DNA from 3 places in the Mucilaginibacter gynuensis genome. Region 3 is predicted to be linked to each of the others. Evidence: riboswitches for the same ligand, from Rfam matches in the RefSeq annotation. Region 3 holds a riboswitch; each other region holds the start of a gene.

Region 1 (10,642 bases), on a different contig from region 3:
TCAACGGCCATGGTATCTTTAGTTCCTTCCTGGCTGTAAGTCCATATAGCTTTAATGGTATTACCATCCTGTGTGCCTTCTATGGTACCTTTACGGCTGTCCTTTTCACTGGGGATCCAGTTCATTTGCCCGGTTATTTTGTCGCCGTCAATTATTAAGTGCACAAAGGTGGTATCCTGCTGCCTTGTTCCCTCGGTATGTAAAAAGCAAATATGCCCCGGAGACGACTTAGTTGCTACATCGGTTTGACCGCTATCAGCACCTGCGGTATCATTATTATAATTTTTTTGTTTGGATGTACATGCGGCAAAGGCCAGCGCCAGCAATATAAATGATACTTTGGTTTTCATGTTATAAGTTATAATCGTTTGATTGATATACAAAGAAGCGTTAAAAAAGTTTAACGTTAACAATGTTTTTTGAGTACGTTGAATTTGTTACTATGACACATTTTTTAAGGTATTGTTACCGGCATTGGCACGGTTATAGCTTTAGGTTAATTATAATAACAATAAAGAAACAAACACCATGAAAAAAGTAAGTTTAATGATATTAGCAGTGGGTACAGCCTTCGCGTTTGAATATGCAACTGCTAACGGAGCAACAGAAAATAAAGTAATTTTTAACAGGGATAATGTAAGTGCACAGGATACGGTGCCTGCAAAATCAAAAACGAAACAGGTTAAACCTGCTAGCAAGGAGACTACTCCTACTACACAACCTGTAACGCCGCCGGTAACACCAACCCCGGCTACCGACCCGATAAACAATCCGGCTACGCCAACAACGAGCCCTACAAGTCCGGCTACGTCGCCTGCAACATCGCCGACTACTAACCCGGCAACACCGGCGCCTACAACCAGCCCTACGAGCCCAACCACGCCGCCGTCAACAACACCGACTACGCCTACTACTTCACCTACAACACCAACCTCTCCAACTACACCGAGGGGATAATTATATAGCTTATACTAAGACCTGTGTGCTAAGCACAGGTCTTTTAACTGTGCAAAAGTGGGTGATTTAACGGTAGGTTAAAGCGTGTTTATCTCATAAATGGAGAAAAAATGTGAAAAATGGTCATTTTGTGCATAAATAATACTGAAATAATAGTGGCTACTATTCGTTAGTTAGCTACAATCGTTTATGTTTGCTAAAACAAACATTGCCCGAAAGGGGTTTACTTAACAAAAACAATACAAAAATCTAATTATGGCAACAGCTAACAAAGAAGAAACAGCGGGAATCACCGCCTATTCTGTAAAAACAAAAACTAAAAATGTACCAATTGTTGATCCGGTAATCGACGTAAAATCGGGCAGGTACATTGCAACAGGTAAAGATAAAGATGGTAACAACCTGGCTGCAATTTTAGGTAAAGCAAAAGCTGAAGAGCATATCAAAAATGGTAACGCTAAAAAAGGTTCAGGCTGGTAAACAAAAGGCCTGATAAAAAAACGCCGGTAAGCAATTACCGGCGTTTTTTTATTTACTATATTTTTTGAAGTCACTATCCGCCTAACCTATTTCACTCAAAAACCTCCTCTTATTGCCTATCACTGTAATAAAACATAAATAATCATTAATTAATAAGTAAGCATTATCACGGGCAATAAAGATAATTGCGAAGAGTGAGTACAAAAAAATATTTGTCTGTAATATTTATAAAACGTTTTAGCTATGGCTTAAAAATAAAGACATACTCATCAGAATATGTCTTATTAGGTTTGCAATTGGTATTGTGTTGTAAATATAACCATTTAAGTTTCACAAATACAATAGCTTACAAAAAATAATTTACACTAAGCCAAACATGCGGTTAAACAACTGGTATATACAAATCTCAACTACTCCTTATTTTATTCCGGCTCGCCTCCACTCCTTTTCGTCGCGGCAACTCAATTAGGTAAAAGTTAAATCAGTTTCTTAAAGGCTGTTTGTTAATATAGTATCAGCCTGATCATTTTAAATATTAAAAATAAAGGCATATACCGGGGGTGGTACATGCCTTATATAGGTTTATTATTGGTTAGATAATATGTAAATATATAAAACTGTTATCATTTTACACAATAACATGACAGTAAATAGTTTTTAACATTATTTAACGTTAATTTAACACATAAAAAACACCTGTAAATAAGTATCAATAAAGTATTATAATAAATACAGTTTTAACACTTAATTAAGCAAAGGTTAAGGCAGATAAATTATCAGCCATACAAAGCAGGGTATACAAAGCCGGGAAAATATTAAAACTTTTCCTCTATCCCTAATCCGAACAAAGCGAAATCATACTTTACGGGATCGGCAGGGTCAAGCTCGCGGAGGCGGGCGGTTAATTCAACAGCGGTTTGCCAGTCGGTTTGTTTGCGGGTGATGAGCATCAGCTTGCGCGCCACACGGTCAACATGCACGTCGCATGGGCATATCAGTTCCGAAGGTTTAATGCGGTTCCAGATCCCGAAATCAACACCGTTATCATCCTTACGCACCATCCAACGCAAAAACATATTAAGGCGTTTGCAGGTGGATTTCTGCGAGGGCGACGATACATGCTTTTTAGTGCGATGAGGAAAATCGGGCAGCGAAAAAAAGTACGAGCGAAAATAATTGAGGTAAGCCTCTACTCCCCCATTTGCAGAATTAACGGCCATACTATTCGGACTGCTCAACAACTCCCCCTTCAGGGGGCCGGGGGGTATAAACGCGTCTTCCAGCGATTTATAATTACTGTAATGATACCTGAAAAATGATATAAAATACAGCGTATCTATGTCGTTAAAAGTACGATGCTTGAAACTAAGCAGCTTTTTAAGATCGAGATCCTCATGATTCATGATAAAATCATAAGGTGCGCCGTTCATCAGCGCGATCAGTTCCCTGCACTTCTTTATGATAGTAACCCTTTGGCCCCAGGCCAGTGTAGCAGCCCAAAAGCCCATGATCTCGATATCCTGCTTTTTAGTAAACAAATGCGGTATACAAACCGGATCATTAGTAATAAAATCGGGGCGGTTGTATTGCGCTACTTTTGAATCGAAGAATACTTTGAGATTATCTATCATGCAACACTATTTAAACATTATTGCGAGGTACAAAGCCGCGTCGTAGTAACACATACGACGAGATTGCTTCGTACCTCGCAATGACACAAATATTATAAGCTTAGGCCAAAGCTTGTTTTAAATCATCCAGCAGATCGTCAATATCCTCCACTCCTACGCTTAAGCGCAGCAAGCTATCCACCACGCCAACTTTTTCGCGGACCTCTTTAGGGATAGAGCCATGTGTCATGGTGGCCGGGTGATTGATCAGCGATTCTACACCGCCTAATGATTCGGCCAATGAGAATACTTTAAATGAACCGGCTATCCTGAAGGTGTCTTCTAATGTAGCATCTTTAAGGGTGATGGAGATCATGCCGCCAAAATCGCGCATTTGCTTTTTAGCCACTTCGTGCCCCGGAGCATCTTCAAAACCGGGCCAATATATTTTTGCCACACGCGGATGATCTTTCAAAAATTCGGCAACCTTACGGCCGTTCTCACAATGCGCTTTCATGCGCAGGTGCAGGGTTTTTATACCTCGCAATACCAAAAAGCTGTCCATAGGGCCGGGTGTAGCGCCACAGGCATTATAAATGAACCATAGTTTTTTATACAGTTCTTCATCGTTCAGCATTAACGCGCCCATTACCACATCACTGTGACCACCGATATATTTGGTCACCGAATGCATTACAATATCAGCGCCAAGGTCGATAGGGTTTTGCAGGTATGGCGATGCGAATGTATTATCAACCACCAGTTTCACATTCTTCTCTTTGGCTATGTTAGCTACCGCTTCAATGTCAACGATTTGCATGGTTGGGTTGGTTGGCGTTTCCACCCATATCATTTTGGTATTTTCGTTCACATAGTTCCTTACATTTTCAGGATCAGCAAAGCTGATGAAATGGAACTTGATACCATAGTTAGCAAATATTTTGGTAAAAATGCGGTATGAACCACCATACAGATCATCGCCGGTAATTACCTCATCGCCGGGTTGCAGTAACTTCATTACCGCATCAGTAGCACCCATACCGCTCGAAAATGCCAAACCGAACTTCGCGTTCTCCAATGCTGCAAGACAATCTTCAAGCGCTTTGCGGGTAGGGTTAGTACCACGCGAGTATTCATAACCCTTATTATCGCCCGGCGTTTTTTGCCAGTAGGTAGATGTTTGGTATATAGGCGTCATGATAGCGCCTGTAGTTGGATCGGGCTCCTGCCCTGCGTGTATTGCTTTAGTTGCGAATTTCATTCTTTAGTATGTTGTAAGTTGTGTGTTGTAAGTTGTATGTTAACCACAAAGCTGTAAGCACATAATGTAATTGCCGGCAATGTATTACCTCTCCAATTCCATTACTTACAACTTACAACATACAACCCACAACTCGTATTAATAAGCTCTTGCGAAAAGTACCCTCTGTGTTGACGGATTACCTGTTAAAATACACTTTCCGTCTTCCAGTTTATTATCTAAGGGGATACAACGTATAGTAGCCTTGGTTTCGTCTTTTATGCGTTGCTCTGTTTCCGGCGTACCATCCCAGTGCGCCGACAGGAAGCCCGGTTTTTCGTCTAACAGGCGTTTAAACTCATCGTAAGTATCAACCTCGGTGATATTCTCCGCACGGAAATCAAATGCCTTTTTGTAGATATTGGCCTGAATTTCTTCCAGCAATTGCTCTATATGGCCGGCCAAACCTTCCTGGTTAACCGTTTCTTTGGTTTTGTTATCCCTGCGGGCAAGTTCTACCGTACCGTTCTGCATATCGCGGCTGCCGATAGCTACGCGCAACGGCACACCCTTTAATTCGTACTCGGCAAACTTTGCACCCGGGCGATGGGTGTCGCGTTTATCGAACTTAACTGAAATGCCTTTGCTTTTTAACTCTTTACTTAAAGCATCAACATAAGCGGTAATGTTTTCCAGTTCTTCGTCGTGCTTGTAAATAGGCACAACAACTACCTGTATAGGTGCCAGTTTTGGAGGCAACACCAAACCCGCGTCATCAGAGTGCGCCATAATTAACGCGCCAATTAAACGGGTTGATACCCCCCATGAGGTAGCCCAAACGTAATCGAGCTTATTTTCTTTACTGGTGAATTTAACATCGAAAGCTTTGGCAAAATTTTGCCCTAAAAAGTGCGATGTACCGGCCTGCAACGCTTTACCATCCTGCATTAAAGCTTCAATACAGTAAGTATCTAAAGCGCCTGCAAAACGTTCGTTAGCGGTTTTGCGACCTTTAACCACCGGTACTGCCATCCAATTTTCAGCGAAATCGGCATATACACCCAGCATTTGCTCGGTTTCGGCTATCGCTTCTTCGGCTGTCGCGTGGGCGGTATGCCCTTCCTGCCATAAAAATTCGCTGGTGCGTAAAAACATACGTGTTCGCATTTCCCAGCGCATTACGTTGGCCCATTGGTTCACCAAAATAGGCAAATCGCGGTACGATTGTATCCAGCCACGATAGGTATTCCAGATGATGGTTTCGGATGTTGGACGAATAATTAATTCTTCTTCCAATTTTGCATCCTCATCTACAACAATTTGTCCGTTCTCATCGTTCTTTAAGCGATAATGAGTAACAACCGCGCATTCCTTGGCAAAGCCCTCTACGTGACTGGCTTCCTTTGAAAAAAACGATTTGGGTATTAATAACGGGAAGTAAGCATTGCTGTGTCCTGTATCTTTGAACATCTTATCCAGTACGGCCTGCATATTTTCCCAAATGGAGTATCCATAAGGTTTAATGATCATACAGCCCCGCACAGGTGAATATTCAGCAAGATCAGCTTTAATTACTAACTCGTTAAACCATTGCGAATAATCTTCGTCTTTACTAATAATACCTTTACTCATTTTTATATTTGGAATAGAATTTGACCTTACTATTATTATATAGTGCCGTCAAATTTATAAATTTATCGGTTATTTGGGTTCGAACATTTTACTAAACATATCAATGAAACGTAATATTACGAGAGGAATCATGTTAATTGGCGCTATAGCGCTGAGTTCCTGTGCTACTACAAAGCTTGCATCAAACCAAAGCGACGGCGACGATGTGTATAATACGCAAGCTAAAGCGGGCAACGCGCCGGTATATGCCGAGCGACCTGTTTATCGTGATGAGGGTGATAACGGCGACGGGGATGGCGTAGGTTACGCTACCGATGGTTACCAGGATGATTATTATGCTACCGACGACGAATATTACTATTACGACGATTACGCCTCGCGTATAAACCGTTTCAACTACTACTCTCCTTTCGGTTACTATGATAACCTGTATTATGGTTACGGACCGTTTAACAGCGCGTTTGGATACGGCGGTTACGGTTATGGCGGAGGCTTTGGCCTTGGTTATGGCTACGGATACGGCGGCTGGGGATGGAACCTTGGCTTGGGCTACGGTGGTTTTGGTTATGGTGGTTATCCTTACGGATACGGCTATGGCGGTTTAGGCTATTCATACTGGGGTACAGGCTACGGCGGTTATCCATATTGGGGCATCTACTCTGCTTATCGCAATTCGGGTACTCCCCGCCCATCACGCGGTACAGGCAGACCGGGCACCGCTTTAGCCAATGGCCGGCCAAATGCAGCAGGTTATGGCCGTACCGATAACAACTACTACCCTAACAGGCCAAACAGGCTTAGCGGAACCGGTAGCAATGGTACAGCTACAAGCCGCCCAAGCGCAACCAATGGCAGAAACCCAAATACCGATGCACGTGTAACACGCCCTACCAGGGAAACACCAAGCTATCAACCGCAGGTTGAGCGTTCTGCTCCGGCACCATCAAGCAATTCAGGCGGTGGTTCACGAGGCGGCGGTGGCAGCAGTGGCGGTGGTGGCGGCGGACGCCCGGTTAGACCATAATTTAATCTAAAGCTTCTTCACACTATATTTATGAAAATCAGATATATATTAAGCATGATCGCTATAGTAGCGATCTCCAAAAATAGCTATGCCCAATATTCGCAGGATGCTATCCGTTTTTCGCAAACATTAAACGGGTCAACCGCGCGCATAAAGGCAATTGGTGGTGCTGGTACTGCGATAGGCGGCGATTTAAGTTCGGTAAGCGGCAACCCTGCCGGTTTAGGTTTCTTTACCAAATCAGAGATCAGCCTTACGCCTGAATATGACATGCAAAAAACCAAGGCGACGTATTTAGGCAGTACCATGGCGGATAAGAAAAATACAGGGAACCTTAACAATGTTGCCGCGGTATTTTATTCGCGCCTTAATAATAGTAATGCCGATAAAACCAAAGGTTGGCTCAGCGTTAACTTTGGTTTAGGCTACGCCCGTACTAATGATTTTTACGAGAACGTAAGCTACGGTGCTAATAACAACGCCAGCTCAATAAGTGATTATTACGCTAACAGGGCCAATAACAGCGCTGATGACTTGTTAGGCGATTGGGCGTACAGACAAAAACTGATAGATCTTTATTCGGTAGGCGCTAATAGTTCTGAATACCGCAGTAATGTTATTGCCGGTGGCAACAATAATGTAATGCAGAATGGAACGATAACCCGTACGGGCAGTCAATCGGAGTTTAACCTGGCTTTGGGTGCTAACTACAGTAACAAATTGTACATTGGCGGTGCTATTGGTATTGCCAGCATCAGGTATAACTCAACCACCAGCTTTATTGAAAACGGCGATGTTTCCTTACTTGAAAACGGCAACGACGTAAACCACAATTTCACTTCGGTATTTACACAAGATCAATATACTAAAGGAACAGGCGTTAACCTGAAATTAGGTATGATCTATAAACCGGTTGAAGCTGTAAGGTTAGGTTTTAACTTCACATCACCAACCTGGTATAACATGCAGGATTCTTACGCCGAGCGTTTAGATACCCGCATAATAGGTTCAAATACTTTCCAGGACGGTGAAAATTATCCTTTAGAATACGATTTCCGTACGCCATTAAAAGTAGCCGGTGGTTTAGCCGTGTTTATAAAACAATTCGGTTTTATATCGGGCGATGTGGAGTATGTTGATTATTCATCGGCCAAGTTGATGAGTAACGACAGCTACAACAGTACCGATGATAATAATAACATTAAGAGTTTATATAAAGGTACTGTTAACGCGCACGTTGGTGCTGAAGCACGTTTAAGCAGTTTTGCTTATCTGCGTGGCGGTTATGGCGTACAAGGCAACCCTAACAGGGGCGATTTTGGTTCGTCAATTAAAACAGCTTCAGGCGGTATAGGTTTCCGTTCGGGTCCTTATTCTGTTGATGCCACCTACGCGCATATCACAGGTTCACAAACCATATATCCTTACGAAATTGGCGATGCAAGCCCTGCGTCATTCTTGAAAAAGACTAACGATAACTTATATCTCACTTTATCGTACAGGTTCTAAAATACTTATAACTAACTATTTAAAGGCTCGCTGTGTACTACAGCGGGCCTTTTTTGTAAGTACTTACCTATTCGCTATTGATTGGTAAAAGCTAAACGGATATATTTGCCACGAAACGTTCTTTACAAGAAAAATCTTCCAGCAACAGAGGTTACCGGTTAATTCCGGTATTAAAAAGGAACCGTGTGTAAATCACGGGCTGTCGCGCAACTGTAAGTTTTAACGGGTTTGGGCTTATACCCTATCCCCGTAATTGTTAAATACTATGTCACTGTTTGCCCCTGCGCAAATGGGAAGGCCTTTAATAATAAAACAAGCCAGGATACTTGCCACTGCTGTAAAAAAGACAATGCTTTCGCGATTGAAGCTTAGTCAACGGACTTACCCGGAACCTTTATGGCGCCCAACAATTGGGGTGCTGTATGCTGCCGTGTAGCCGTTTCTATCCCAAATTACCGAAAGCATACCGAAAACGTAAGGAGCATTAAAATCAATTTAATGTTTAACTAAAGTTTTATGCGTATGCTCAAAAACAACCTCGGCTACCCACGTATGGGCAGCCACCGACAACTCAAAAAAGCCTGCGAGCAGTATTGGTCAGGCAAAATTGATCAGAAAGAACTTAACCTGGTAGCACGCAAGATCAGGGAAGAAAACTGGCAATTACAGCTTAATTCGGGTATCGACCTGGTACCTTCTAACGATTTTAGCTATTACGATCAGGTGCTTGATATGAGCCTGCTGCTTGGCGCGATACCAACACGGTATACACCTGTGCTATCGTCCGTTTCTAACAACAACGAGCTCGACCTGTACTTTGCTATGGCACGTGGTTATCAAAAAGACGGGCTGGATATTACCGCCATGGAAATGACCAAGTGGTTTGATACCAATTACCATTACATTGTACCCGAGTTTACGGCCGATCAACAATTCAAGGTATTTTCAGAGAAAATTTATGCCGAATACAACCATGCCCGCCAAATTGCAGGCAAGGCGGCTAAACCTGTTCTGTTAGGCCCGGTATCGTACCTGTTGGCGGGTAAAGAAAAAGAAAGCGGCTTTGAAAAGATCGACCTGATCAAAAAATTGGTACCCGTGTATGTTGAGGTAATTAACCAGCTAAAAAGCTATGGCGCTACATGGATACAACTGGATGAGCCTTTTCTTTCGTTAGATTTAAGCAAGAAAGAAAAAGAGGCTTACGTATACGCTTACCAAGAAATTGCCAAACAATGCAATGGCGTCAAACTCTTAGTAGCCACTTATTTTGAAGGCCTGCTTGATAATACCCAGCTTGCCGTTAACCTGCCTGTCGATGCCCTGCATATCGACCTGGTAAGGGCTCCGCAACAACTGGAAGAAGTATTGGCCCTGGTGCCCGATAACCTGATACTATCATTAGGTGTGGTTGACGGACGTAATGTTTGGAAAAACAATTATACCCAATCGCTGGTGCTGATTAACCGGGCTGTTGAGGCCATTGGTGCCGACAGGGTGATGGTAGCGCCATCGTGCTCGTTATTACACACGCCTTTCGATCTTGACCAGGAAACCGAGATCCACCCGGAAATTAAAAACTGGATGGCCTTTGCCAAACAAAAACTACACGAAGTGCAGGAACTGCACCAGATAGCCAACGGCAATACCGAACTGTTAACTGCTAATCAGCAGACTATAGCGGCACGTCAAAAATCTACCTTAATACACAAAACTATCGTGAAAGATCGTGTGGCGGCTATTACTGATAGCGATGCCGAGCGTAAAAGCGCGTTCCCGGTACGTCAGCAATTGCAGCAGCAGCGTTTTAAACTCCCACTCTTCCCTACAACTACCATTGGATCGTTTCCCCAAACTGATGATATCCGTCAGCTGAGGGCAAAACTAAAAAAACAGGAGATAACCGCTGAACAATATGATGCTGCCATTGAACAGGCCACAATTGCCGCCATACGCTGGCAGGAAGAAATTGGCCTTGACGTACTGGTACACGGCGAATTTGAACGTAACGACATGGTAGAATACTTTGGCGAAAGACTGGATGGTTTTCTGTTCACCAAGAATGGCTGGGTACAAAGCTACGGCAGCAGGTGCGTTAAGCCGCCGGTTATTTATGGCGATGTTAGTCGCCCCGAAGATATGACCGTGCGCTGGAGCAGCTTTGCCCAACAGCAAACCGACAGGTTGATG
Region 2 (10,642 bases), on a different contig from region 3:
AAAAGCTGTTCCAATGCCTGCGCTTTGTATTATTTATTGGGTTTACTTACATAAACATCGCCTTTTACAAAAAAGCGATACGGCAGCAAGGCATCATCCCCGGCATAGTCGACCCCAACCCGAGGACAGACCTTCACTTGCTCATCTTCAAAAAGCAGCCCCCTGTCTTCGACCCAAAGCGTATCGCTCAACATGCTCACCCCATTAATTTGCCTGGAGATACCCATTGCCTTAGCCACCGAACCCGGCCCGGCGGTAATATTAGGTTTCGCTACGGCCATTTTACGCCGTGCCTGCATTACCTCGATACCCTCCGTTGGGTGCACCGCGCGAATGAGAACCGCATGCGGCACACCTTCTGCACCGGTTACAATGTTAAACATCTCGTGAATGCCATAGCAAAGGTAAACATAAGCAATGCCGCCATGCTCAAACATGGTTTGGGTACGCGGTGTTTTCTTATTGCCAAAGGCGTGTGATGCTTTATCGCCTGCGCCATTATAAGCTTCTGTTTCAACAATGTAACCACCTGTAATTACACCATCAATACAAGTATACAGGTACTTACCCAATAACTTGCGGGCAATGTCAACCACATCGTTACCGGTATAAAAAGATGCTGGGAGTTTCATTTAATTTAGAATATTTTTTAGCCAAAGATTGATCTCGTCGGCTTTATCAAAAATCATGATATGCGTTCCGCCCTCAACAATGTACGCGCCTTTAATGCGCTTATAATCGAACACGGTATCCTTATTGCCCGTAATATGATACAGATTTTCGGGAATGGTTCTGTTTGTCCATTTTAGAATAGCCTCCATGGCCCACTTGGCAAATACCGGCGAGGTGTTCTTTAGCATATCCTGAAACAGCCATGCTTCATCCGCAGACATTTTACCAAACAGCGGCTTTACCATAAATCCCATCGAGGTAAATACTTTGCCGGGGATGGCGCGGTTCAGAGGCACCCTTCTGAATACCGGGAAATACCAAGGCGCTTCATCAACCGACTTGATACTGGAGATCAATATCACTTTATCCAGCTTTACTTGCTTGGCGATTTCAACCGCCAGCATCCCTCCTAACGAATTACCAATCACTATAGAATTATCAGTGATATTGTAATGACTGATAAGCTTTTGTGCATAGCTTTCTAAACTATCGCTTAAATCAGGTAATAACCAATTTACGTAGACAACCTCGTACTCTTCAATATGGATATTCTTGTAGATCCTGCTGTCGGCACCCAAGCCGGGGATAAGAAATACACAGCTCATCAGAACTTGACCAAGGCAACAATCTGCTCCAGGTACTTAGCATCCGTTTCATCAAATTGTGCCAGCTCTTCGCTGTCGACATCAAGCACAGCTACGACTTCGTTGTTATGAAATATAGGCACGACCACTTCCGACCTCGAAAGTGAACTGCAAGCAATATGCCCCGGGAACTCTTCCACATCCGGAACCACTAAAGTTTTAGCTTGGGCCCATGACGCGCCGCAAACGCCCCTGCCTTTAGCAATGCGTGTACAGGCTACCGGTCCCTGGAAAGGGCCCAATACCAATTCGCCATTTTTAACAAGGTAAAAACCTACCCAAAACCATTTGAACTGCTCTTTTAAAGCCGCGGTTACATTGGCCAGGTTTGCCACTAAATCTTCTTCTCCGTATAATAAACCGGTTATTTGCGGTATCAGGGAAAGGTATTGTTCTTCTTTGTCTATAGAGGTAATTATTTTCAGATCTTCTGCCATGTAACAAATGTAAGTATGTGCCATTAAAAGTAAATAAGGCAAATCTCATATTTAATCTTTTATTTCGTGCTGATGATCGTTAGTCTCACCATTGTTCGATATAAAAAAGCCTTTGTGCCTTTCGCGCTGCTGGCTATGGCCTTGCACAGGCTACCACTGGCGTTGCAACATGGCTGCTCCTTTTGGAAACTACTGGGCACCGGCCGCAATGGCACCTTCGACCTTGAACCAGACTGGCGGCAATGGGGCTTGTTGGCCACCTGGGATAGCCGCGAAGACTTTAATACCTTTTACAAAAGCTCCTTCATATCCGGCTGGTGGAGGCTGTTCGGTACCGAAATATGGACTGTACTATGCACACCCATACAAAGTCACGGCAAATGGGATGGCAAACAGCCCTTTGGTAAACCCGAAAGCAATGCAAACTACATTGGCCCTATCTGTGTACTTACCCGCGCTACTATCAGGTTTAAAAGGCTAAAAAACTTTTGGTCGCATGTGGATGAAGTAGCGAGCCTGATGAGCAAAGCACCAGGCTATATTACCTCCGTAGGTATTGGCGAAGCCCCTGTTTACCGGCAGGCCACCTTTTCGATATGGAGCAGCGAAGAAGCCATGAAAAGCTTTGCCTATAAAAGCAAGGAACATGCCGAGGTCATCAAAAAAACCCGCCAGGAAGACTGGTACAGTGAAGAACTTTTTGCCCGCTTTAAACCCATCGCCAGTTTTGGCACCATAAACGGACACGATCCTTTAGAGAACATTATATAAAAAATCGACATGAGAATTATTGCAGAATTACCCCACCCCGAATTTAAAATATCCATCCTTTCCATGAATCAAAAGTTCATTGTAAAAATTGAGCAGGGCCTTTTAGAACAAACCTACAAGATAGCCGAAATGGACTTAACAGATGGCGTGAACAGTGTATTTGAAATATTGGATGAAGACTTTTTAAAAACTATTGCCGCTCGCTTTACCGAAATGCGCAAGGATTATAAAGAAGCATACTATCGGTATAATTACTAAAGATATATTTTATAAGTAATTGAAAAATTGATTACTTATAAAAATAATATTTAGCGAACAGAATTTTATTTGGCACTGATTTTAAGTTCCAAAACGTTGTAAACAAGAAATGCCTTGCGGTTTCGCAAGGCATTTCTTGTTTAGAGTAAATTCTGATCATACAGAATTTAAAGGATCAACACCCAGCAACTGATCTACCAAAAGCGGCACGCCCACGGTTGCGTTCTTTTCTATTTGCACTACATTTTTGAGGTGCCCTACTCCCGGTATTTTCGGGTCGACAATTATTTTGGCTACATCCTTGGGTACGTAATTGATGAGACCTGCTGCCGGGTAAACAGCCAGTGAAGTACCTATCAAAATAAAGATATCGGCAGCGGTACATATTTTCGCCGCTTCTTCAATCATTGGCACATCTTCACCAAACCATACCACGTGGGCACGCAATTGCGAGCCTAATTCGCAAAGCTCTCCCATCTTCAATTCCCAGCCATCAATAGGATAAGTAAGCTTTGAATCGATGCTGCTTTGCGACCGGGTGATGATGCCATGCAGGTGTACTACATTGGTTGAACCGGCGCGCTGGTGCAGGTCATCTATATTTTGGGTGATGATAGTAACCTTATATTTCTCTTCCAGCCTGGCCAGCGCATAATGGGCTGCATTGGGCAATGCCGCTAATACCGATTTACGGCGTTCATTATAAAAATCCTGCACCATTACCGGGTTCCAGTCCCAGGCTTCGGGCGTGGCTACGTCCTGTATATTGTATCCCTCCCAAAGGCCGTCGCTATCCCTGAATGTTTTTAAACCGCTTTCGGCGCTGATGCCTGCACCGGTAAGGATCACTATGTTTTTCATATTGCCAAGTTAAATATTAGCCACAAAAAAAGCGACCGCTTCGTGGGGCGGTCGCTTCAAAAATATCATTTACAAATTTTATAAAGCCAACTCGCGCGGACTACGCAGGTATTCGAACTTGCTCTTCGCTATTTCAAAGCCGCCATACAATATCGCCCCAAAAACGAAATCGCCCAGCAGCATATTGCGTTGAAAAGGTATCGCGTTGTATAAAGAAGTAGCATATCCGCCTAAAGTATTAGGGTACATACCCGGAATTAACCATGGCAAGTCGGTCAGCAACCAAAATACAATTACAGATGCCAAAGAAGCCAGGCTTACATTTACTACACTTGCCTTTTTAATTAAGGTGCCAATAAACACCATAATAGCAAAACTCAAATACACCCAAAACGAATAAGAGTAATCTATCTCAAGCCTTGATGAATACAGGTAGTTGATCACCGTATCGCTTATAAAAAGCGTGGTTAAGGGCACTAAATAGGCTTTCCACTTATCGGTAAAGTATGTACCGCCAAATAGGGCTATGGCACCTACCGGAGTAAAATTGCTTAAAAAAGGCACCTGATAAGTAACAAAGCGCATGGCTGCTGCACCTAATATCATTAATATTAATACCGTATTACGGGCATTCATTTTTTGTACCGACATGTTAAAAGAATATTAAGCGAAATTACTCATTTATACTTTAAATAGAAAACAGCCGGCCACTACTTATTTATGAACAATATTTTACCGGGGCTTATGCCAACCTCTAACGTATATTCCTTTTTACCATCCTTAGTAAAGGCAAATACCTCGCCCGCGCTGCTGTAATCTTTTGCATCGGTAATAAATACCTCGCCGGTTTGCTTGTCTGCCTCTATAGCATAAGGGGCAACTATAGCGGTGCCATCGGTAACAAAGTTATCGGTCACTATTGCTTCCGTTTTCACATTGTATACTTTTATTTTGCCGTCGCCGCCAATAATGTAGGCTAAGTCGCCATTTATGGTTATTACATTTCCATAACCAACACTTGTTTCAACAGTTGAGGTTACATTATCAGCAGCACTACTGATGCGTGTGAACGATGGTGAAACATCAATATAATTACCCATCGATATTACATACACATCGCCGTAAGCATCCGCAATTACACTTACAGGGTTAATGGGTACTTCTATCTTCTTTGTTTCGGTAAGCGTATTTAAGTCAATAACCGACACTGTTTTATCATAATTGGGGAAACTGTATCCGCCGGAATTGGCTACGTATAATTTATTGTTACTGATAGCCATCTGTTCGGGGTTGCGGCCTACCGCTATGTATTTTTCAATAGTGAGCGTAGCGGTATCAACTACAGCCACATTACCATCTGAACAGGTTACAAAAGCTTTATTTTTATTAAAAACGATGTAACGCACTTCACGTGCAGCGCCCTTATCCTCAAATTTGATCTGTTTTATTGATTTGGCATTTTTAGGATTAACCACTTCTACCGTGCCCGAGCGGTTTACCACAATATACATTTTAGCGCCATAGGTGGCCATATCGTTAGGGGTATTACCTATTGCCCGGCCGTTGGCATCGTTAAATATATCTGCCGATAAATTCTTTTGCGTATAGTCATAATAACTCAATGAACCCTTACCATCGCTACCGCCCTGATTTAAAATATACACCCCGGCACGTTCCGCCGTTGGCTGATCGGGCACCACATCATTCTTCCCTTTTCGGCATGATGATAGTGCGCTTAACAACGCTATAGAAATAAGTAAGTAATTGATCTTCAAATTTTTCATGTTATTTATATGAATTAAATTGTTAATTGAAACGTAAGCCTGAACGACCGCCCCGGCATTGGATAATACTTTATAACCGAATAGTTTTTGTTAAATAAATTATTGGCTTCGGCAGATAAGGATACCGGTAATTTGCCATAAGTAAAATTATACACTACCGATGCATCACTGATATTGTAAGCAGGTATCATGTATTCGGGAATGTTATTACTGGTATACCTTACCGACGAAAATGTGTGATTATAATATACTCCCAGCTTATTATACAACACTCCCGCATTTGCCGAAAGTAAATGTTTTGGTGTATACGGAATTTGATCGAGATAGATACGCTCAGACGGATTGGTTACGTTTTGAGCACGTTGATAGGTATACGCAACCGAGAAAATACCCTTGCAATTTTGCGCGAGGTTTAGCTGACTTTTAAGGTTAACATCCAGTCCTTTGATATCCACCTTGCCCAAATTGATCACCGCCGGTATTTCGGCCGAACGCCCCGGCAGGTAAATGATCTTATCTGTTATATTGTTGTAATAAGCATCGGCAGTAAAGGTTACATAATCAATCAGGCTGTTCACCACCTTACTATACGTAAAACCAAAGTTGTACTGGTTGGTGTATTCGGGCTTGATGACCCTGGGTAGCGTAGTGTAATAATATTCTTCGGAGAAAGTAGGGTTACGGAATATCCGTTTATAAAATGCCCTCAATTGCAGGTTTTGCTTATTAAAGGGTTGTACCGATAACATCACCGTTGGCAAAAAAGCCGACCGCGATGGCGGAGCCTTGCCTTCCTTAACCGATTGACCGATGTAGCGGTGCAACACATTGCCCTGCAAATGCCACTTACCTAACGTTACATCAGTAGCCAATACATTGTATAACTGCAATTGAGTTGGAAAGGCATAGGCATAAACGTCCGATTTAAGATCGGCCACAGATCCATCCGAGGAATAGGAAACTTCCCACTCCGGCAATATCCGGTATGCTAATGATACCGACTGGTAAATTTCACGCTGCGTGTAGTGTTCGCTTAACTCGCCTTTGGTATTCACAAAAGAAGTATCGAGGTAATGCTGATAACCACGTGAAGCTTTTGTGTTTAACAACAAATGAAAGCCATTGGTAAAAACACGCTCGTACCCCGCCTGTACAAATACATCCTCGTTACGCAAACGCTGATACGAGTTGTTTACGTAATAGATAAACGCGCCGGGCAAACCGCGTTCGCTATTATAATAATTGAACTGGATATGGAAACGGTTGCTGTCTGATTTTGCCCAATACAAAGCGCCGTCAACTTGATGTATGGCTATATCGCTGTTTTTACGAATTGCCAAAGTATCTGAAGCATCATCATCAACCTTAAACTTATAACGCCCGTTGGCTTTTTGATAGTAGCTGTTAACAATGAACGACCAGTCATCACTTATCCGCTGCTGCCACTGTAAGTAAGGATTGATCAACCCGAAACTCCCTCCTTTTAATCCCAACTGTACCTGGTAGGGTTTATCGACAGATAACCCTGGTCTTACCGTTTTAATGCTCAACACACTCGCCGAAGCGAAAGCGCGGGCAGTCATGCAAATTTCAGGTGGCTGGGCATTGTACAAGGCTATTTCCTGTACGTTATTCAGGTTGAATTTACCGAGGTCTATTTGTCCGTTTTGCGCATCGGTAAGTTGAACGCCATCGTACAGCACAGCAGTGTGATTAGCACCCATGCTCCGTACCGATACTGTTTTTAAGCCGCCTATACCCCCATAATCGCGCACATTTACTCCTGCAAAATTGCGTACGGCATCGGCAACGTTAAAGGCACTGTACCTTTTAAAGTCGGCAGCGGTTACCTGCTGCGCCGGGCTAAATGTTTGTACTTTGGGCGCCGCGGATGAATTGATCTTTACTTCCTTTAGATTTTTAGTGGTATCTGTTTGCGCGTAACTATCGGCACCGTACAATACCAGTAACAGGGCTACCCATTTAGATAACCGTATTTGTTTACAGATATACACCGTGCTTTTCAATTGGCGACAAATTTATTATGGGGATAAAAAATAGCAGGTACAGGCTTTAAAAGCCGCTACGCGCATTCAAGCTTCAATCCCCGAAAGCTTCGAATAAGTATTGTGCTATGGCAGGTCTTCTGACTATGCTCCTCTTTTACCCGGCCTTCCCGTTTGCTTACAAACAGTGACCATATTTGAACAGGGCAATAATTTAACGGAGCTTACAGCTGCGGGACAGTTACAGATTTACACTGTATTCCCTTTTAATTTAGCATGCAAATGTGCGCATGCCAAAACCAAAGCATTTGTAAAAGTACAATATGCATTGGTAAATCAATATTGTTTACTAAAAATCACGTAAAGTTTAAATTGCAATACCAACAGTAAGATAGAAAATAACAATCTTGCATTGTTATTAGTTAACTAAAACAAGCCATATAATAGATATATGATAAAAGACACGCTGAAAAAATTGTTCATCCGCGACCTTGAAAAGCTAAAGCAAGAGATAGAGGCTTACCAAAATGAGGACAAGATATGGTATATTGAAAAGAGTATATTAAATACTGCCGGTAACCTTTGTTTGCATTTGGTTGGTAACCTAAACACTTACATAGGCGCGGAATTTGGCAAAACGGGTTATGTGAGGAACCGTGTGGATGAATTTGCGCTGAAAGATGTGCCGCGCGCGGAACTGGTGGATAAGGTAGAACAAACGATCATCATGATTGCGAATACCTTCGAGATGATCTCGGAAGAGCAATTGAATGAAAAATATCCGGCCGAGATACATTTAAAAGACGTTTCGACCGAATACTTTTTTGTTCACCTGGCTATGCATTTAGGCTACCACTTAGGGCAGATAAACTACCATCGCCGCTTATTGGATAATTGATTATCAATATGCTTTACTTTATAAGTAAGGTTATATTATTTTCATTTAAAGAAAACCCATCGCCTTGTATGCTGTTTTAATTATATACTACCTAAAGTAACAAATTATGACAACGACAGCACTAACAGTAACCGACCGTTACAAAGGCCCATCAACCGATGAACCTATAAATTTGAACTGGCCCGAGCGATATATATCCATCGCAAGTGGTATAAAACTGGGTCTTTCGGGTTTTAAAAACCTATTTAAATCGCCATTTTCAAGTATCTTGAAAATTGGTGCAGGCGGCTACCTGTTAACCCGTGGTGTTACAGGCCATTGCGAATTATATACCAAAATTGGCAAAACCACTACTGATGATGCCGTGAACATCAATATACGTTCATCGTTTACAGTAGCCAAGCCTCGTTATGAGGTATACGATTTTTGGCGTAAGCTGGATAATCTGCCGCTATTTATGAAACACCTTGAAAGTGTTGAAGTGCTGGACGACAAACGTTCGCACTGGGTGTTGAAATTACCAACCAATGTGGCCCGCGTTAGCTGGGATGCTGAAATTGTTAAAGATGAGCCGGGTTATATGATCGGCTGGAGCTCGTTGCCCGATTCAATTATTGATAACGCAGGCAAGGTTCGTTTCCGTGATACTGAAGATGGCGGCACACTGGTTGATGTGGTTATATCATACCAACCACCGGCAGGCGGCTTTGGCGCAAGTATAGCCCATGTATTAAACCCTGTATTTAAGAACATGGTAAATACCGATGTACAAAACTTTAAACAGTATATGGATATCGATAACGAACCCCGCACTATTAATGGTGAGGGCGAAGAAACATTTATAGTGATCTCGTAATAAAGAATATCATCATATCAAAAAGCATGGGCGTTAATACGTTCATGCTTTTTTTATATTAAATCAAAAGCCCGCGCGTATTCTGCAAACTCCATTACATTTGATATCCCCAGTTTTATTTTAATATTACGGCGATGAGTTTGAACGGTTTCTGCCGATATAAATAGCTCATCGGCAATTTCGGGTGATGATTTGCCGGTAGCTACCAGTTTCAATACTGTTTTTTCGCGTTTACCCAGCGTTGAAAAAGCCTCAAGGTTGCGGCGAAGAAACAGGTTTTCGTTCAATATCTTCTCGGCCTTGGCTTCCACATACTTCATACGTTCAATAGGCACCGCTGTTGTAATGGTTAAAGTGGGATTACCGGCTTCGTCCCACATAAAGATACGGGTGGAGGTGATATGCCATGTCCAATCAGTTTTTCCCTGTAATTTTACCTGCTGAAAATAGGAAAAGCTATCTTCGGTACTGTTATTACGAAGCAAAGCATCCATTTTAGGTAACAAACCTTCCATGTATTCCATATTAAAGAAACGAGGATAGTAGCCCGCTCCCATTTCCTGCAATTCAAGCAAGGTAACGCCTAATAGTTTAAGTCCGTTACTGGTCATGTAAACAAGGTTGAACTCGCCTATTTGGTGAATCATTACTACACAGGGCATTAACTCGGCATAAGGAGCAAAATCATCAATTTTGCTCAGCGCATCTGGGTTTAGATTCATTATTTAGGGGCTAATATGATCTACTATTCTAAATATGAATAATAAAATGCATTTGTTGATACAAGCTACTACTGAAAATAACTTAACTACTGATTATCAGTTATTTATTTTTCAGCATAAACACTAACAAATTATTAAAGGCACAATAGTATGAGAATAAAACTCATAACAGAATATTGATTATTAATATTTTGGAAGATTAAAAAGCCAAATACCCTTAAAACAGAAAAACCCGCTTGTGGGCGGGTTCTTCTTTAAATAATATGCTGATATTATTTTACTGCATCAACGATAGCTTTGAAAGCATCAGGGTTGTTCATCGCTAAATCAGCTAATACCTTACGGTTCAAACCAATTTCTTTAGCGGCTAATTTACCTATTAATTGAGAGTAAGAAATACCGTGTTGACGGGCACCTGCGTTGATACGTTGTATCCAAAGGGCTCTGAATTCTCTTTTCTTGGTTTTACGGTCGCGGTAAGCATACTGTAAACCTTTTTCAACTGTGTTTTTAGCAACGGTATATACCTTGCTACGAGAACCCCAATAACCTTTGGCGAGGTTCATGATTTTTTTTCGGCGTCTTCTCGACGCTACTGCGTTTACTGAACGTGGCATCTTTTGATGTTTTTGGTAGTGAGTGCCCCTTTACGGTGATCTTTAATACTCTAATACCTGGTTAAAAATTTGTTTAATTACTTACCGATACAAAGCATACGCTTTACGTTACCGGT
Region 3 (10,642 bases):
CTTTGCGTAAGGGATAGTAGCGGATACCGGCCAATGCGCCTAATGCCTGCGCAGTATGAGCGAATAGCCTGACCCGTAGGGATACGCCCTGATTCATACAAAAGCCCTTTCTCTACAACGTAAAGAAAGGGCTTTTGTAATTTGTGTCCGATATAATTGAACTATTGTTGCGACAATGGCATAGCCGGGAAGAAGTAGCCTCTGTAAGCCAGATCTTTCTTTAGGCTGCCGGTTGTAGCATCGTGGAAGTAAACATTGTTAAAGCTGTAATTTACGCCATAGCCCGATTGTACTGTTGTAACTATGAGGTGGTTAAAGCGAGTGTTGTAACCAAGGCCTGCACCGTATAGTTCTTTACCGGCAGGCAAGGTTATAAACGCGTTGTTTAATGATGACGCGCTGCCATCATACTTGTAAATGGTAGTACCACCGCTCCATGGGCCATTTTTAGCAAGGTAAACTACGTTGGCTTTTGTAGACGCTGTGATAGATCCCGGATGCCATGCACCCCAAGAACCATGTACATCAAATGGCACGGCGATGGTTTGTGTTTCTAAATTTGCAGGGTTTATCTTGATGAGTGATTTGCCGCCTGCGCACCACACGGTACCGTCAGGTGTTTTGGCAAATGCCACGCTTACATTAGGGATCTTTTTAGCAATGCTGTAGTCGCCGGCATTTAAAACGAGCACGCCCTCTGTTTGCGATAGCAGGAAGATATAATTGCCTGCCTTAATAACATCGGCAATTTCTCCGCTGATACCGGCTACTTTTGCGCCCAGCGTTAAAGGCGAAAGGTTTACTTTATAAACGCCGTTTCCGCTGGTGATTAATCCGTTGGTATTGTCAACACCGACAAACGCGCGCCAGTCGTTGCCGCCTGCGCTGGCTATGCGGCCGGTTTCTTTAAGCGAATAAGCATCGGTAACCACAACCGGGCCGCCAACTTTGCTGGATAGGTACAGTTTGCCGTTGAATATAGTGCCGTTTTCAAGCGTAGAAGTCTTCGGATCTAATGTTTTACCCGGATTTTCTTTGGTATACACGCTGTCTTCCAAAGTCTTGGTATCGTAACGATAAAAATTAACCGTACCTGTGCCATGGCCAAACCAACCTTCATTTACCAGGAAGAAACCGTTTTCGTACTTACCCCAAACGTGTATCTGGTATTCGGCCGATGTTTTACCGGCGGTGTTTGATGCCGTGAAACTTACTTTGTAATCGCCGCGGTCGGCAGGGTTAAAGGTGTATATGGAATCGGTACCTACAGATTTGCCATCTACAGCCCAGGTATAGGTAACCCCGGTTCTTTCGGCCAGTTTAGGGCGAAGGGTTAAGGGGTTGCCAAGGGTTATGGTGTCTGCTCCGTTTTTAACGCTCAGTCCTGGTTTAACTATGCTTATGGCATCGTTATGGTCTTTGGTACATGAAGCCAGCGCCAGCGCGAAGGCGGCAACTAAAGCGGTTGATCTTTTTAAAGTAGTAATGTTGATCATTTAATGTTATTTGATGAATTGAAAATTTAGTGAATGATGATTATTTCAGCAGGCTTAGGTCGGCTACGCCCGATACTTCGGTTGATTGCTCGCCCAGCCAGCCCATGTTGTAAAGTATCCCGGTCTGAATTTTTACAAAGTCGATACCTTTCAGGTTAACCTTGTTGCCTTTGGCATCAATAGCGTTGGCTATATCAACCTTGTCGCCGCCGCTGCTATTATCGGCATAGCCAAAATCGAACGATCCGCTGGTGATGTAAAAAGGATCATCGTCATTAATATTGGTTGATGGCAGTAAACTTCCGCTCAAGGTATACTCGTTACCGCTAACCGATGCCGGGAAATAAGGCTGCGTATGAAACATATTGGTAGCAATTACGCCCGAGTTTCCTTTGTTATCCTTCCATGGCACGCTGGCGGTATCTGATGCGGGGCGGGTGTAGGTAACCGTATAATCGCGCACGTACCCATCTTTGTAATAGGCGCTGCCTGCAAGCTCGTACCAGGTATCGTCGGCTTTGCCGTTGCCGTTGGTATCCTGCATTACCCATATTATACCGGGCTCGGCAAATTTTTCGAAGGCGTTGCCATATACAATAAAATCGGGCTTACCCTGTACATCAAGCACTGTATGGTCAAAACCGAGTGTGATGTAACCACCCCATGCACCCAGCGTAACAAAGCCATCCGGGCCTTTTAGTAAACTCTTGGCAGCAGTGGTATCGGCAAAGCCTGTATTGATAAACTGACCGGGGGCAGGTTTGTATTCGATAAGCGAGGTAACGTAAGCATTGCTTTTATCGGTCACCGGGCGTATCGGGGCTTCCTGTTCTTTTTCGGGTTCGGGTGATGTAGTTTCGTCCTTTTTGCAGGATGCGAGGAGGGACAAACCCAGCAGCACACACACGGTAACAGGTTTGGCGTAACTTTTAACTAAGTAATTGTATTTCATATTTATATGTTGATTGATTAATGAACAAAGGCCATGTGGGCAGGGATATCACCGGTGGTTACCTGCCATTTCTTTTTCCCGGCAGGGTCAAAACAGTATAGGGTACCGGGGGTAACGTAATCTTTGGCATCGGTTACAAATACCTCCTTGGTTACCGGGTTTACCATAATGCCATACGGAATGGCGATCTGTTTTTCGGTACCGTCGGTAATGAACTTTTTATCGAGCAGGGTTTCATCCTTTACGTTGATCATATTGTAACTGATGATGTTCTTTTGCAGCGGATAACTCCATTCGGTAGCGTAGAGGTAAGCTACATCGTCGTCGATACACAAGTTGCTGGCTGCAATGTCGAACACTTTTTTAACCGCGTCGGTATGGGTATCTATCACGAAAAGTTTGGATGGGATATTATAATAATCGCCTCGGGAGGTTACATACAGGTCGCCGTAACGGTCAGCTTTTACACGATCGAGGTTAATGGCGACTTCAATGCGTTTTACTTCGGTAAAGGAGTTAAGGTCGATAACAGATACGGTACTTTCATACTTAGCCGGACTATACCCGCCCGAGTTGGCGATGTACAGCTTGTCGCCCACAATGGCCATTTCTTCGGGTTGGCGGCCAACGATTACCTGCCGTGTTATTTGCAGTGTAGCGGTATCAATTTCGGCCACTATGCCATTGGGGGCTTTAGGGTCGCCAACCTTGCCTAAATAAGCACTCACATAAGCCTTACCATTATGGAAGGTAACATAGCGGCAATTGATAATATCTAACTTCTTGATGCTCTTGGAGGTCTTTACATCGAGAATTTCCAGTTTATTAGATACATTGACTACCACGTACAGTTTTGAACCATAAACGCCTATATCATTACCCACATCGCCCAAGCCCTTCACTACCGATGGATTAGCCTGGCCATAAATATTTTTGCGGTATATCCCGGTTGTAAAATCAACATAATCTAACGAGGCCTTGTTCATGTTCATGTTGCCCTCGTTAAGCAGGTACATACCTTTAAGTGTGTTGGCCGGGTCGGGAGTAAACAGGGTGGTTTCTTGCTCGGGGGTAACGCTATGCTCTTTACGGCAGGCGCTCATCAGCGTTATCGACAGCAACACTGCAAGCAGGTAGGTATAGCGGAGTAATACGTTGTTATATTTCATCATCATTACAGATCAATACTTATTTTAAAACGGTAGAAACGCCTCGGCATCGGGAAGTTTTGCACGATGTAGCGGTCCTGGTTAAGTACATTATTTATTTCGGCGGAGAGTTTCAGGTTGTGTTTGTACAGCGGGGTATTATAAGCTATGGCCACATCATGGGTATACCAGGGTTCCATGTAGTTTTCGTTTCCGTTGGCGGCATTACTTTTTTGGCTGTAACGCGAACCGGTGTACAGATAACTGTAATTGAAAGTCCATTTGCGCCAGTCGGCACCCAACAGCAGCGAGGCGCTATGCAGCGGTATATAGGGTACGTAATAAGTTTCAGTCTCGGTTACATCAAGTGCCTGCTGATAGGTGTAATTAAGCCCCGCATTTAACACTACCGTGCGCGATAGTTGCCACGTGCTTTGGGTGTTTATCTCCAGACCTTTAATGTTCACTACACCAATATTATACATCGTCCACCGGAAGAGATTTGCTGTGGGAATGGCTACAATTTTATCGGTTACACGGTTGTAATAGGCATCGGTTTGTACGGATATTTCTTTTAAAATACGCCCGCTCACCGGCAGGTTGTAGGTGAAGCCGATGTTACATTGTTTGGCACGTTCGGGCTTTAGCAGCGAGTTGCCCACAACGGTATAATAGAGATCGTTAAAGGTAGGCATCCGGAAAATGCTTTTGTAAAAAGCCCTCAATAGGAGGCCGGTGTTTTCAAATGGTTGCCATGTGGCTGTAAAGCTTGGGGTATATTCCTGCTTGTTACCTGCCGATACAAACTGCTTTACTTTATCGATTATAAAAGTACCCAACAAGGTTGCTTGCAGGTTTGCCCTGCCCAGACGTAATTGTGTAGCAAGGGCGGTAAGCAAAGTGTTTCGGGTTGGGTAAGCAAAGTGATCCAGATCGGCATCGAGCTTGTTCCACTGGTAATCGGCAGATAAAACGAACTTCCAGTTATTGGTAACACGGTACTGGTTGGCGGCAGAAATGTATATTTCCTGCTGCTGAAAATTGTTCTCCAAAAGGCTTGTATCCGCTCTAATCACGGGCGGCGCTTCCGGATCGAGATAGCGCATGTTATCGTGCGCGTACTTGGCATTAAGCAGCAGGCTGTAATGCTTGCTGAATGCGTGGCGATAATTGCCCTGTACAAAAAAGTTATCGTCCCACTGGCGTTGGGTATAGTTGAATTTGTTGCCGATGATAGGACCTGGTAAACCACGTGCCGAATGGTAATAATAGGTTTTTGCCGACCATGTTGTACTGTCGGCAATCTTTCCGTTGAGGCCGCCTTCCAGTCGCAGGGCGTACACATCGGTATTGTTTCGTACCGCTGTAGTATCGTATACGCTGTTGGTTTCCCTGAACTTATAGCGTCCGTCAGCTTTGGTGAGTTCGGCGCTGATGTTGCTGCTTACGTTGTTATTCAGCTTTTGCTGCCATAGTATAGATGGATTAATCAACCCGAATGAGCCGCTTTTAAAACCTGCTTTCAGTTTGGTGTGCTCTCCCGCGTTGAATTGCGGCTGTTTAGATTGAATGTACAAAGCGCTGGCCGACGAGAAACCTTTTGCGGGTTGAAAAAGATTGCTGTTTTGGCCGTTGTAAAGGGAGATCTCATCAATATTTTCCAACGAAAACTTACCCAGATCAACCTGTCCGTTTTGGGCATTGCCTACCTGTACGCCATCATAAAATACTGCCGTGTGGTTGCTGCCCAAACTACGCACGTTAACAGTTTTTAAGCCACTGATGCCGCCGTAATCTTTTATCTGTACCCCGGTAAAAAAACGTATGGCATCACCTACTGAAAAACTGTTCAGGCGTTCTAATTGCCTGCCTTTAAGGGTTTGTAATGGTGTGGATGATGTGTTACGGTCATTTTTATTGGTACCGCGGATGTCAACTTGGTTGAGCAATCGGCCTTTGGTAGTGTCCCTGCGGATAGTATCAGTTACTGAGGTGTTTTGGGCCGATGCAAAAGGGGAAAACAATAGCATGCCCATTGTAAAAACAAGGGCGAAATATAAGCCAAAACTACAGTAAACGCGCTTCAACAGCGTGTTACGTACTGATAATTCCATTGTGTGTTGTGAGTTAATTACCCACAGCAAACCGAATTGGTACACCTAAAAATGAAATACACGAAAAGTATTCTCATTCCAGCTTCTATCCGCGAAAGCTATGAAATAGTAAAGCTTGAGGCAGGTATTCTGACTTGCTCCCCTTGTCCGTCTTCCCATGCGCGGCAGCACACAGTGACTTAAGAATGGACTTTGGTTGTATGGAGCTTACAGCTGCGGGACAGTTCCGGATTTACACCGGATTCCCTTTTAATCCGGGTACTGAAAATTGTACCGGGAACCAAAAGCGCTGCAAATCTACATAAATATTGGTGATTTTGTAATGCGATTATCGGTGGAGAAGGAAATCGCGAGGATATTATGACGAATTGACTCCGGTATTCCGGAGGGCATTAGGATTGTTTAACCCGCAACGATTTGATCAAGCCGCCCAATATATTAACCACACCAATTACTTGCCCTATCCCAAAAATGATCAGGGTGATTAGTGCTGTTTTAGTGATGAGATCCATCACAGAAAATAATTGCGCACTTTCTTCAAGTGAGAAAGATCGGTCTACCGGAGTATCGGGAAGCATTGTTTTTAAACATAATAGTATTAAAAATGCTATTACCGGCAATAGGGTGCTTGTTGTATGCGCCCATGTAAGTTTATTTGATAATGTTCTTTGGTTAACGATGAAGTATATAGTCCAGATTAAAAGCAGCACCACCGCCAATGTATAACAAAATGATGTTGTTGAAATGATGAAATAGGCATCATGCAGGTTCACATCAAAACTATCTTTTAAGGGCAAAAAGCTCGAAACCAAAAGAATTAATGCAACCAAAGCCAATAAATTATACGGTCTGTTTTTTATTTTAAAGATATTTATGCTGTTCATTTGATTGCTTCAGGTGTTCAGGTTTAAGCTTTATTTTATAAAGATAACGCCATTTCTGTAAAGATCAAGCGCCTCCTGTAATATGGCTTCGATGGTGGTTATTGGCAGATCCTGCTCCGCATCAAACAGCATGATCTTCATTCGCGAACGCTTTTCGATGATGAGTTCGGGATGTTCCAAACGCGTGCCTTCTACTATGCCTATATAAGGCTGCCCGTGCTTTTTGTGTACCCACAAGTAGCAAAACATTTTGCCCCTATAACAAAAGAAAGGCATCCCATACTTCCAGGCGGTGGTGATAAGCGGGTCTTGCTTTAGTACGATCTCTCGCAGGGCCAGTAAACACCCTTTTATGGGTTCGTCTTTTTGGAGATAGAAGTTGTCGGCTGCGTTTATCATGGCTAATTTAATGCAATATAAGTGTATTGGCACTAATCACAGTTCCGCAAAATAAGAAAGGGCAGTGATACTTCACCGCCCTTTCAAAATATTGATGTGTTAGTTTACTTTATCTCAAAAGTATACGTTCCGGCTTCTACCTTATATAGTTTGGTGTCGACAGCGAAATCGGTAGTGCTTACTACTTTGTTGCTCAGATAAACTTGCTGACCTGCTGTTACCGGGAAATAAATAGTAGCGGTTGAGTTTGCCGGTACTACAGCGGTATAGCTAACGCCCTTGCCTTTACGCCTCCACGATGAGGTGATCTTTCCGTAAGGACCTGTATGCGACGACTCATAGTTTTGCAGATTAGGCACAAAATGTGGTTTCAGCAATACGTTTTTGAAGCCCGGTTGTGTTTCATCAGGGAAGATACCGCCAATGCCTTTGTACAGCCACGCGCCAATTTCGCCGAACATGATGTGATTGAGCGATATATCATATTTCGATTTGATGTTCCAGTTTTCGTAAAGCGTAGTAGCGCCGTTAACAATCCACCATCCCCATGATGGAAAATCTTCCTGCGAAGCCACTTTATAAGCTACATCGGTATATCCGTTCTGTCCAAGCGCGTTCAGTATAGCCTTCGTTCCTAATAACCCCACATCCAAATGGAACTTGTCAAATTCCACACGTTTGGCCAGGTTGGCAGCCACCTGCGATTTTACGTCGGCAGGTACTAAGCCCCAATACAGAGGCACACTCAATTCGGTTTGTGTGCCTGCACCGTATAGGTTAGTGGTTGGGTTGAGGTATTTGGCGTTTACCGCGTTCTTGATCTTTTGTGCAAGTTTTTCGTACTTTTCAGCGTCGGCGGTTTTGCCTAAAATGGCGGCTGTTTTTGATAGTATGGTAGCATCGGCAAAGTAATAAGCCGATGAGGTAAGTTCAACCGGCGATTTTGATTTTACCGGTACCCAGTCGCCAAGCCCCCAGGTAGTTAGTCCGGTTGGGTATTGCTCGTCAATATGGTCAACGTAACGTTTAATGTTGTCATAGTTGTCGCTCAGTATCTTGCTGTCACCATAAAATAAGTAAATATTCCATGGTATAACGGCGATGGTACTGGTCCAATCAGGTCCATTACCCCACTCATAGCCCCAGCCATTTGTAGGGATAATAGAAGGCAACACACCATTCGGCTGCTGCTCGTCACGATGATCGGCCAGCCATTTTTCGTAAATGGTAATGCCGTCGAAGCTATATAAGCCGGTTTCAATGGCTATTTGCGCGTCGCCTGTCCAGCCGTTCTTTTCGCGCTGCGGGCAATCGGTAGGGTAGCCAAACAGGTTAGACAGGTAGGAGGCATTGGTAGCGCTCCAGATTTTGTTCACTACCGGGTTTGAGGTACTGATGTTACCAATAGGCTCTACATCGCTGTGCATAAAATAACCTACCAGGTTTTGTTTGGCGAGCTTGATTGGTTTGCTGGCCTTTACCTCAACATACTGAAAACCTTTGTAGTTAAACTTAGGCATAAAGGTCTCTTCGCCTTTGCCGCTAAGTATAAAAATATCGGTTTGGTAAGGGTCTTCGGTGCCCACAGGGCGATAATGCTGATCAATGTTCGACAGATCGACACGACCGTTATCATACAATCTTTCCGCATGACGCAGGCGGATAACGGTACCTGCTTCACCCTTAACGGTGATCTTGCTCACGCCCGATATATTGCGGCCCAGGTTATAATGGTAAGCGGTATCGTTAAATTTAACAAAGGTTGTTGCAGGTATCTCTAACACATTACGCACCGGCTGCATGCTTTGCGATACGATGTTATTTGACGGCGACGAACGGATGATCACGCCTTTCCATTTGGCATCATCAAAGTTTACCGTGTTCCATCCATCTTGCTCCAGGCGGGCATCGTAATGCTCAGCAGTGTAAATGCTGTTGAATATTACCGGGCTCAATGATGATTTCCACGACCTGTCCGACTGTACAGTTTCTACCGATCCATCTTCATAGGTGATTCGCAGATCGAGGCAGAAGGTAGGGCGGTTGCGCCATGGGGCCTTATCAAAATCCCACACCGCGGTAGATTGATGGTTGTACCAGCCATTGCCCAGCAATACGCCGATAGCGTTTTTGCCGCTTTGCAATTGCGCGGTAACATCATAAGTAACATACAGGTTGCGGCGGTCAAACCGGGTATACATAGGGTCTAACCGGTGGTTGCCAATTTTTTGCCCGTTGATAGATAGTTCATACAAACCTGCTACCGCGATATATGCACGTGCCGATTTTATCTTTTTACCCGCCTCAAATACCTTGCGGAAATAAGGAGCAGGTTTGGTTTTCATATCATGCTCATCGGTGATCCAGGTGCCCTGCCAGTTACGCATGGTGCCCATACCGGTTTCAAACGAGGTTACCGCCGATGAACTGCGTACATCTTCTTTATCCCAAACATCCACACGCCAGTAGTATTTTGTGAAGGCGTTAAGCGTTTTACCATTGTAGGCAACCAGGCCGGCGGCAGATGATACCTTATCGGTTTCCCAGGCATCGCCCTTACCACGGCTTACCTCGGCCGAATCGGTACCCACATAAACCTGATAGGCTTTTTGCAGGGCTCCCTGCCTTAAATCGGCCAATAGCCATGTTAAACGCGGGTGAGGGGCATCAATGCCTAAAGGGGTTACCAGGTATTCGCACTTGAGTGCAGCAGGTTTGCATGCCGACTGCGCAAAGGTGTTGGTGCTTGAAATAACCGGTAAAAGAGAAAGTAGTAGAAGTACAGGTTTTGTAAATTTCATTAGAGGATATAATATCTCGTAAAATAATTAAATGAATCATGAAATGGCAACCCCTACTGTCTTCTTTTTGTAACTAACAAATTTTACATACTTTTAAAGCGCGATGCAACCTAAAAACGACAAAAAGACTATCCGCGCCTGGGCCATGTTCGATTGGGCTAACTCGGCCTATAACCTGGTGATCACTTCTACCATTTTCCCGGCGTATTATGCAACCATTACCGCCAACGGAAATAACGATAAGGTGAAATTTTTTGGCGGCACGTTCGTTAATACCGCGCTATCTGATTACGCTTTGGCGGCCGCTTACCTGGTGATCGCGTTGCTGCTGCCCATCTTAACCTCTATTGCAGATTATCGCGGTAACAAGAAGGCATTCATGCAATTCTTTACGCTGATAGGGGCAATATCCTGCGGATTGCTTTTCTTTTTTGATGCCAACCATTTAGAACTAGGCGTAATTTGCTTTGCCACGGCTGCCATTGGTTACTGCGGTGGATTTGTATTTTACAATTCCTACCTGCCCGAAATTGCCACGCTGGATATGCAGGATAAAGTGAGTGCAAAAGGTTTTACCTTCGGTTATATAGGCAGCGTGTTGTTGCAGTTGATCTGTTTCGCGTTTGTGCTGTCGCCCAAAACATTTGGTATTACAGGGCAAACGGCCGCGCAGCTTTCCTTTTTATTGGTAGGCCTTTGGTGGATAGGTTTCGCCCAGATCCCTTTCAAAGTATTGCCAAAAGGCAGCCCCAATGTACAGGTACATAATTATAATATTATAGAAGGCGGTTTTATAGAGCTGGCCAAAGTATTTAAAAAAGTGAAGGGTATGCCGCTGTTAAAACGCT

Evidence for each region. A riboswitch is a leader RNA that binds a small molecule or an ion and turns the genes downstream of it on or off. The one in region 3 is predicted to bind cobalamin.
Region 1: it holds a riboswitch for cobalamin, as region 3 does, so the genes downstream of both, metE (5-methyltetrahydropteroyltriglutamate--homocysteine S-methyltransferase) here and ABD894_RS04490 (TonB-dependent receptor plug domain-containing protein) in region 3, are expected to answer to the same signal.
Region 2: it holds a riboswitch for cobalamin, as region 3 does, so the genes downstream of both, ABD894_RS01580 (TonB-dependent receptor plug domain-containing protein) here and ABD894_RS04490 (TonB-dependent receptor plug domain-containing protein) in region 3, are expected to answer to the same signal.

The regions. Positions count from the first base shown of each region.
Region 1 is NZ_BAABFT010000001.1:437,044-447,685, forward strand. It holds gene ABD894_RS01865 (hypothetical protein) at 1-350, opposite strand, end outside; gene ABD894_RS01870 (hypothetical protein) at 529-957, shown strand; gene ABD894_RS01875 (hypothetical protein) at 1,213-1,437, shown strand; gene ABD894_RS01880 (TIGR02757 family protein) at 2,253-3,068, opposite strand; gene ABD894_RS01885 (cystathionine gamma-synthase) at 3,169-4,308, opposite strand; gene proS (proline--tRNA ligase) at 4,447-5,919, opposite strand; gene ABD894_RS01895 (hypothetical protein) at 6,023-6,943, shown strand; gene ABD894_RS01900 (OmpP1/FadL family transporter) at 6,974-8,452, shown strand; cobalamin riboswitch at 8,584-8,800, shown strand; gene metE (5-methyltetrahydropteroyltriglutamate--homocysteine S-methyltransferase) at 8,975-10,642, shown strand, end outside.
Region 2 is NZ_BAABFT010000001.1:368,415-379,056, forward strand. It holds gene ABD894_RS01540 (DNA-3-methyladenine glycosylase) at 30-632, opposite strand; gene ABD894_RS01545 (alpha/beta hydrolase) at 633-1,277, opposite strand; gene ABD894_RS01550 (GAF domain-containing protein) at 1,277-1,753, opposite strand; gene ABD894_RS01555 (DUF3291 domain-containing protein) at 1,826-2,524, shown strand; gene ABD894_RS01560 (hypothetical protein) at 2,534-2,782, shown strand; gene ABD894_RS01565 (SIR2 family NAD-dependent protein deacylase) at 2,939-3,643, opposite strand; gene ABD894_RS01570 (DUF6580 family putative transport protein) at 3,722-4,294, opposite strand; gene ABD894_RS01575 (DUF5074 domain-containing protein) at 4,354-5,427, opposite strand; gene ABD894_RS01580 (TonB-dependent receptor plug domain-containing protein) at 5,442-7,454, opposite strand; cobalamin riboswitch at 7,547-7,752, opposite strand; gene ABD894_RS01585 (DUF1572 family protein) at 7,885-8,331, shown strand; gene ABD894_RS01590 (SRPBCC family protein) at 8,438-9,187, shown strand; gene ABD894_RS01595 (response regulator transcription factor) at 9,241-9,909, opposite strand; gene rplT (50S ribosomal protein L20) at 10,182-10,526, opposite strand; gene rpmI (50S ribosomal protein L35) at 10,604-10,642, opposite strand, start outside.
Region 3 is NZ_BAABFT010000002.1:277,490-288,131, reverse strand. It holds gene ABD894_RS04505 (DUF5074 domain-containing protein) at 162-1,496, opposite strand; gene ABD894_RS04500 (cell surface protein) at 1,537-2,448, opposite strand; gene ABD894_RS04495 (YncE family protein) at 2,466-3,623, opposite strand; gene ABD894_RS04490 (TonB-dependent receptor plug domain-containing protein) at 3,623-5,710, opposite strand; cobalamin riboswitch at 5,813-6,010, opposite strand; gene ABD894_RS04485 (hypothetical protein) at 6,103-6,594, opposite strand; gene ABD894_RS04480 (DUF1801 domain-containing protein) at 6,625-6,993, opposite strand; gene ABD894_RS04475 (alpha-L-rhamnosidase) at 7,098-9,794, opposite strand; gene ABD894_RS04470 (MFS transporter) at 9,898-10,642, shown strand, end outside.